Regions from separate parts of the Nocardia sp. NBC_01327 genome, predicted to be linked through region 1. Evidence: riboswitches for the same ligand, from Rfam matches in the RefSeq annotation. Region 1 holds a riboswitch; the other holds the start of a gene.
The links. Region 1 has a riboswitch for magnesium ahead of OG326_RS06100 (NRAMP family divalent metal transporter). Riboswitches for the same ligand answer to the same signal wherever they lie in the genome.
Positions count from the first base shown of each region.

Region 1 (3,405 bases):
GCGGGCCACTGCCCGACCAGGTCATCGCCACCACCCTGCACGTGCCGTCGGTGCATCAGCAGAGCGCGCCGACCATCTGCAACTGGGTCGGCGATTACCCGGCCGGCGGCACCGTGGGTCTGACCTACGCCTGGCTGCGCAATGACAATCTGATGACCGAAACCAAGGTGGCCGGTGATTTCGGCTATCAGATCGAGCGGGTGGTGATCAAACACTTCGCGGGTATGTACGTGCGGGACCCGAACGATCCGGGCAGCTGTGCGGTGACCATTTCCGATACCGGAATAGTCACCTGGTGGGTGCACAATCGCCGCCACACCGCACAGCCGGACCCGTGCGCCGCCGCCATGAGCCTCATGCAGGCGACGCTGGCGATCGACGGTGTGTGATCAGCCGGTGATGGCCTGGAAGATCTTGACGCCCACCAGGATCACCGCCACCAGCAGATAGCCGCGCAGCGCGAGCATGCCCGTCATCCGCGCGGTACTGAACACCGGACGCTCCAGCGTATGCAGCGCCGGGGTGCGCCAGGTGTCGCGATCCTGCTCCACGATCGCCTTGCGCTCGGCACGGGTGAGCGGGGTCGCGTCCAGTTCCTCGATCTGATCCGGGTCGATATCGCCGAGTTCCTTTGCGGTGCGCTCGATTTCGCGCCGCCTGGTGATCCGCCAGCTGATCAGCATGCCCGCGCCGCCGAGCAGGCCGACGGCCACCCCCGCGCCGAATCCGATTTCGAGGGCGCCGGTGGTCAGACCGGGGAAGAAGGTCGCGGCGGTGAGCGCCAGCGACAGCAGCACCAGCGACCACACGATGACACCCGCGACAATGTTCTGCCGCACGGTGTTCACCCAGGGCCCGAGCACCGCCCGGTCATTGCAGAGCAGCACCAGAAACACTGTGGCGGAAGGCAGTAGGACACCGGCCAGCGCCTGCACGCCCTGGGTCAGCAGGCCCAGCACATGATCGGGGCTGAAGGACACCGCGGCCGCGATCGCCAGCAGCGCCGCGTATCCCGCGTAGAACATCGGCGCTTCGCTGATCTTCCAGTGCAGCGAATGCCGCTTGCCCAGCGTGTCGCCGAGGGCGTAGGTGGTGGCCAGGCCGACGGCATTCGCGCCGATGAGCGAGGCGTCGAACAGCAGGATGGCGAACAGCGCGCCGACGGTCTTGCCCATGTGATCGGACAGGCTCTGGGCGACCGTCCCGGCGTCGGCGAAGTTGCCGATGGCATCGGTGCCCGCGAGACCGAAGGCCGCGGCGGCCATGATGGCGATCGCACCGGCCATGACCACCACGATGCCGATCCACAGGTCGATGCGCTCATAGCGGATCCAGCGCGGGGTGATGCGCTTGTCGACGATATTGGACTGCTGGAAGAACAGCTGCCACGGCGCGACGGTGGTGCCGACAATGGCGACGATCAGCAGCAGCAGTGTGGAATTCAGCCCGCCCGGGAACGAGGGGATCAGACCGTGGGCGGTGTCGCGCACGCTCGGGTGCACCATGAAGGCCAGGGGGAACATGACGATGTTCACGGCGATGAGCCCGAAGAGGAAGCGCTCCCAACGCCGGAACGAACCGCCCGCCACCATGGCGAACAGCAGCACCGCCGCCAGTGGCACCGAAATGCCCTTGGGCAGGCCGAAATAGCCCAGCGCCATGGAGACGCCGATGAATTCGGTGACGATCGTCAGCGCGTTCACGATGAACAGATCACCGACGCTGAACGCGCCCCAGAACTTTCCGAAGCGGTCGAAGATCAAGCGCGCGTGGCCGACTCCGGCGACCGCGCCCAGCCGCACCACCATCTCCTGGTTGACGTACAGCACCGGGATGAGCAGCAGCAGCGTCCAGACCAGGGCCATGCCGTAGTTCTGTCCGGCCTGCGCGTAGGTGGCCACGCCGCCGGCGTCATTGTCGCCGACCATGACGATGAGGCCGGGGCCCATGATCGCGAGCAGCATGCGCACCCGCTGCTTGCGGGTGCGCCCCTCGAGGGTGTCGTGCTGGCCGATACTGCCCAGCGCGCCGACGATATCGCCCACGTGGGCGGAGTCCATGGTGGCGGAGGTGGCGGCGGCTCCGGTGGGAGTCGCGGTGGTCACGGTACGGCGGTCGCCGCCATTCGAGAAGAAGGCCATTGCCGTTCCCTCGCTTTCGACATCAGGTGTTGCGGGCGTGCGGAATCAACCCGGTCACCTGGCGATTTCGGGCACACCGAAACTGCTCGCGGCACATGCCTACCACGCCGCCGGCGCTGTGCCGGAGGGTCGAATGTGCTTGCGGGTCAGCCGATTACCGAAATGCGGCAAGCCGGGGACGAGACGAATTGGAAATCCGTACTCGGATACGGACTATCGCCGGAACTCATGTGTCGCCCCTCACCTCCTTGCCGCCGTGACGCGCGAGGGCGTCGTGAAATTCGTCGCGTCAGACCGCGCGGGCAAGGGGGAAACATGGCCACGCACAACGGCGTAGCCCTGCACCCCTCTCGTCAGAGCTTCGGCACTGTACGACGTATCCGGGGGCTCGCGGCCCGGGGAAGCCACTTTGGATCAACCCTTAATCCGGGCTGATCTGTCCTAACCCTGGGCGTCTCTCGACGTCGTCGGATCAGTGGCCTGTGTTCGTACAGGAGCCTCGCCTAGCGAGGTGCTGACTCGGCAATGTTGAGCGTGCTCGGAGCGAATGTCAACTTCAGCCCGGTCGGTTCGGTTCCCGGACTGCCCGTTGACAAGCCGGGCGTAAGGGTTTTGAAACCAGGCGGGAACAGCATGGGGACACCCTCATCGACCACCCCAGAAGGATTCCGAAGTCATGAAAGCGACACACTTTTCGACCGCCCTCGGTGCCGTCGCGGCGGCCGCCACGGCCCTCGCACTCAGCGCGGCGCCGGCGAACGCCGCGCAGCTCGACCAGTTCGTCTCACCGTCCGGGAACATCGGCTGCCTCATCGGGCCGCACGGTGCGGAGTGCGAGATCAGGGACCACAGCTACGCCCAGCCGGTGGCGCCGGTCAACTGCCACGGCGCGTACGGCGACGTGTTCTCCGAACAGGACGGGACCTACGCGCGGCTCAACTGCCACACCGATCAGCCCATCGACTTCCATTCTCGCGTAGTCGATTACGGCCAGCAGGTCCGCGAAGGCTCGATGGTGTGCAGCGTCACCATGCAGTACGTGGAATGCGCCGACGGCACCACCGGCCACGGCTTCAAGGTGGCGCGCGAGTTCTACAACATCTACTGAATTCGGTTACCGAACCGCCGTCCGGCTGTCCTCGACAATCGATTCGCAACTGCGGGCCACGGCGCGGCAGGTGGCGGCGGTGAGCGGATCCAGCAGCGGATTGTCGAGTCGGTTGCGCCAGTCCCGGATTGCGCGCAGGGCGGCATCGCGGCGCTG
Region 1 is NZ_CP108383.1:1,364,850-1,368,254, forward strand. Features, by position in the region: gene OG326_RS06095 (DUF3558 domain-containing protein) at 1-389, shown strand, start outside; gene OG326_RS06100 (NRAMP family divalent metal transporter) at 390-2,141, opposite strand; M-box (ykoK) riboswitch at 2,480-2,659, opposite strand; gene OG326_RS06105 (DUF6636 domain-containing protein) at 2,818-3,249, shown strand; gene OG326_RS06110 (dynamin family protein) at 3,256-3,405, opposite strand, start outside.

Region 2 (3,405 bases), 3.6 Mb from region 1:
GTGGTGGAACGCGAAGGCCATATTCCAGGCCTGCGAGGTGAAGATCGCGAAGATCGACGCCGCCTCCAAACCCAGTGTGGAGCCCGGGAACAGGGCGATGAACCCGGTCACCGTCACCGACAGGAAACCCAGGATCGGCACCGACTGCAGAATGTCCAGCGCCGGGAGCATGACCTTCTCCGCGCGCGGCAACCGGGCCGCGGCGGTGGCGAAGACGAAGGTGAACACGATCGACAGCCCCAGCGCCAGGAACATGCGCAGCAGCGAGCGCGCCGCGTAGTAGGGCAGTTCGGCGGGATCGGTGGAAATGCTCGACGGTGCCGCGGAATCGTCGAAGGGCACGTTCATGCCCTGCGAGACCCGCACCACCAGCCAGATCAGGATCGCCGCGGCGGCGAAGACCGCGATATCGGCCCAGCGCGAACGCGGGCGATCGAGCACACCGCGGGTGGGATAGGTGGTGCTCATGCCTCGACCTCCGGTTGTGGCACCGTGCGCCAGCCGACACTGGTGACCGACGGCTCCAGGCTCAGCCGGCTCACCGCGGACTCCATCTGCCGGTCGTCGCGGCGATCCCCGGTCAACTCCGCGCGCACCTCCACCCGCCCGGGCACGGTGTTGTGACTGGAGATGGACACCAGCCGGAAGTCCGTGCGCGTCAAGGACTGCACCAGCAGCGAGCGCACCGCCGCCTCGTGCGCGTCATCGGTGACGGCGGTGAACGCGTACAGCGCGTCCTGATCGCGATCGACCGGCCGATCCACCGCGCGGGCGGCGGTGCGCAGCGCGGTATTGACCACCACGACCGCGACCGTGCCCGCCGCGGCGGTGGTGTACATACCGGCGCCGGTGAGGGCGCCGACCGCGGCCGCGCACCACAGGGTGGCAGCGGTATTGAGGCCGCGGATATTGAACCCGTCGCGCATGATGACACCCGCGCCGAGGAAGCCGATACCGGAAACGATCTGTGCCGCAACGCGAGTCGGGTCAGCGTCGCTGCCGCTGAAACCGTGTGCCGACAGCAGCACGAACAGGGTGGCTCCGGCGGAGACCAGAGCATTCGTGCGCAATCCGGCCATGCGTGCCCGGTACTGCCGCTCGAAGCCGATCACCGCACCGAACCCGACACCCGCGCCGAGCCGAAGTAGCATTTCCCACGTGGTCATGACGCCCTCCACTAAGAGGTCGGCGCACTCGTGAACGCACGCTACAGGGGAGAAAGCACCGCGCAGCGGAGAAAGGGAGTGTCGCCTGGTGAACGATTGGCTAACGGAACTTTGTCCGGTCCATCGGGCATGACACTCACCTCCAGCTGCGTCTGCGAGCGCGCCAGGGGAGTGGTTTCCGGCGCGAATCGCCGAACGGTGACCACCCCTCGTAAGACCTTTGGCACTCCACGGCGTAACCCGCACCAGGGGCGGGAGCCGGTCGGGATCACCCCTTAATCCGGGGAGACCTGTCCTGACCCGGGGCGTCTCTCGACGTTCGGGGTCGCCGGCCTGTATCCGCAGAGGAGCCTCAGCTAACGACGGCACCTTGCGGTAGCGAGTAAACACCCTGGTCGGTGCATGAGGCAACCCGGTGTGGCGCCCGTCGCACCGCTGTCACCGCAGGGCGGCATACTCGGGAACGTGGTTTCGGTACCGATCGCACGCCATCTGCTGCGGGCGAAAGATCTGGCCGACGCGCGCTACGGCGAACCCCTGGGGGTGGTCGATATGGCGGCGGCGGCCGGATTGTCGCGCGCGCATTTCAGTCGCGAATTCCGTCGCGCCTTCGGCGAGTCACCTCACAGCTATCTGCTCACGCGGCGGATGGAACGCGCCGCCGCACTGCTGCGCTATACCGATCATTCCGTCGCCGATATCTGCTTCCGCGTCGGCTGGCAGAGCGTCGGCTCGTTCACCACCACCTTCACCCGCACCTTCGGCCGGTCACCGACGATGTACCGCGCCGCCTATCCGCCCGCCGCCCAGCACGTGCGCGTGCCCTCGTGCATGGTGCGCTTTTTCGGCCGCCCGCAGAACAGCCCGTCCTGACGGCACACCCTGCCCGCAGCAGCGACACCACCGGGCGTGAAGGAAATCCGTTCCCCGACAGGTGAATCGGGCCCTTATGTGCCGGACTTCCGCCCCTCACGCGCCGACGGCCGCACCGCGCGCATCCGGGGCCGCGCCGGCCTTCGCGAGCACGGGTATCTCTCCGGAATCGGGCACTTCGGTGCCGCGCAGCGAGGCGCCCGCGGTCTCGCGCAGGAAGAACCAGGCGATCAGGCCGATACCGCAGCCGAAGACCATGTACAGCGCCGGGAACAGGGTCCAGCCGGTGCCGTCGATGACCGCCTCGTTCACCAGCGGTGCGGTGCCGCCGAAGACGGCCGTGGACACGTTGTAGCCCAGCGCGAAGCCCGCATAGCGGACCTGGGTGGGAAAGATGGCGGGGAAGGTGGCCGTGATGGTCGCCAGCTGCGGCAGATACAGCAGCCCCAATACCACGAAACCGAGGACGGCCCAGACGGTTCCACGGCCCATCAGCCAGTACATCGGGACCGCCAGCACCGCCAGGCCGATCAGCGAATACAGCCACATCGGCCGGCGCCCGACCCGGTCGGACAGGCGGCCGAACCACGGCAGCGCCGCCATCATGATCACCTGGCCGACCAGCATCATGGCGGTGGTGGTGGATTCGCCCATGCCCAGGGTGTGCTGCAGATAGGTCGGCTGATAGGTCAGCAGGGTGTAGTTCGCGATATTGAGCGCCACCACCAGCCCGGCCAGGGTCAGCAGCTCACGCCGGTAATCGGTGAACAGCACCCGCAATCCGGTCGGCGGCTGCTTCTGGGCCTGCACCTCGGTGAAGACCGGCGATTCCTCCAGCCGTGAGCGCAGATACCAGCCGATCAGCCCCAGCGGCACCGCCAGCAGGAACGGAATGCGCCAGCCCCACGCGTGCATGGCGTCCGAGCCCAGTGCCAGCTGGCAGGCCAGCACCACCGCCGAACCGCCGACGAAACCGCCCAGGGTGCCGAATTCCAGGAAGCTGCCCAGGAAACCGCGGCGGCGATCGGAGCAGGTCTCGGCGAGATAGGTTGCCGCGCCGCCGTATTCACCGCCGGTGGAGAAGCCCTGCACCACCCGCAGGGTGATCAGCAGAATGGGCGCGAGCACTCCCGCGGTGGCATGGGTGGGCAGGATGCCCAGGGCGCCGGTCGCACCGGCCATGAGCAGAATCGTGGTGGCCAGCACCGCTTTTCGGCCCACCCGGTCACCCAGCGGGCCCCACACCATGCCGCCGAGCGGGCGCAGCAGGAACGACACCGCGAAACCGAGCATGGTGCCCAGGGCGCCGAGGTGCCCGGGAAAGAAGGCGGCGGTGATGTAGGTGGCGGCCGCGGCGTAGACGCCG
Region 2 is NZ_CP108383.1:4,991,732-4,995,136, forward strand. Features, by position in the region: gene OG326_RS22585 (ABC transporter permease) at 1-468, opposite strand, end outside; gene OG326_RS22590 (MgtC/SapB family protein) at 465-1,166, opposite strand; M-box (ykoK) riboswitch at 1,364-1,537, opposite strand; gene OG326_RS22595 (AraC family transcriptional regulator) at 1,632-2,039, shown strand; gene OG326_RS22600 (MFS transporter) at 2,136-3,405, opposite strand, start outside.
Region 2: linked by a shared signal. The riboswitch ahead of OG326_RS22590 (MgtC/SapB family protein) and the one ahead of OG326_RS06100 (NRAMP family divalent metal transporter) in region 1 are both predicted to bind magnesium.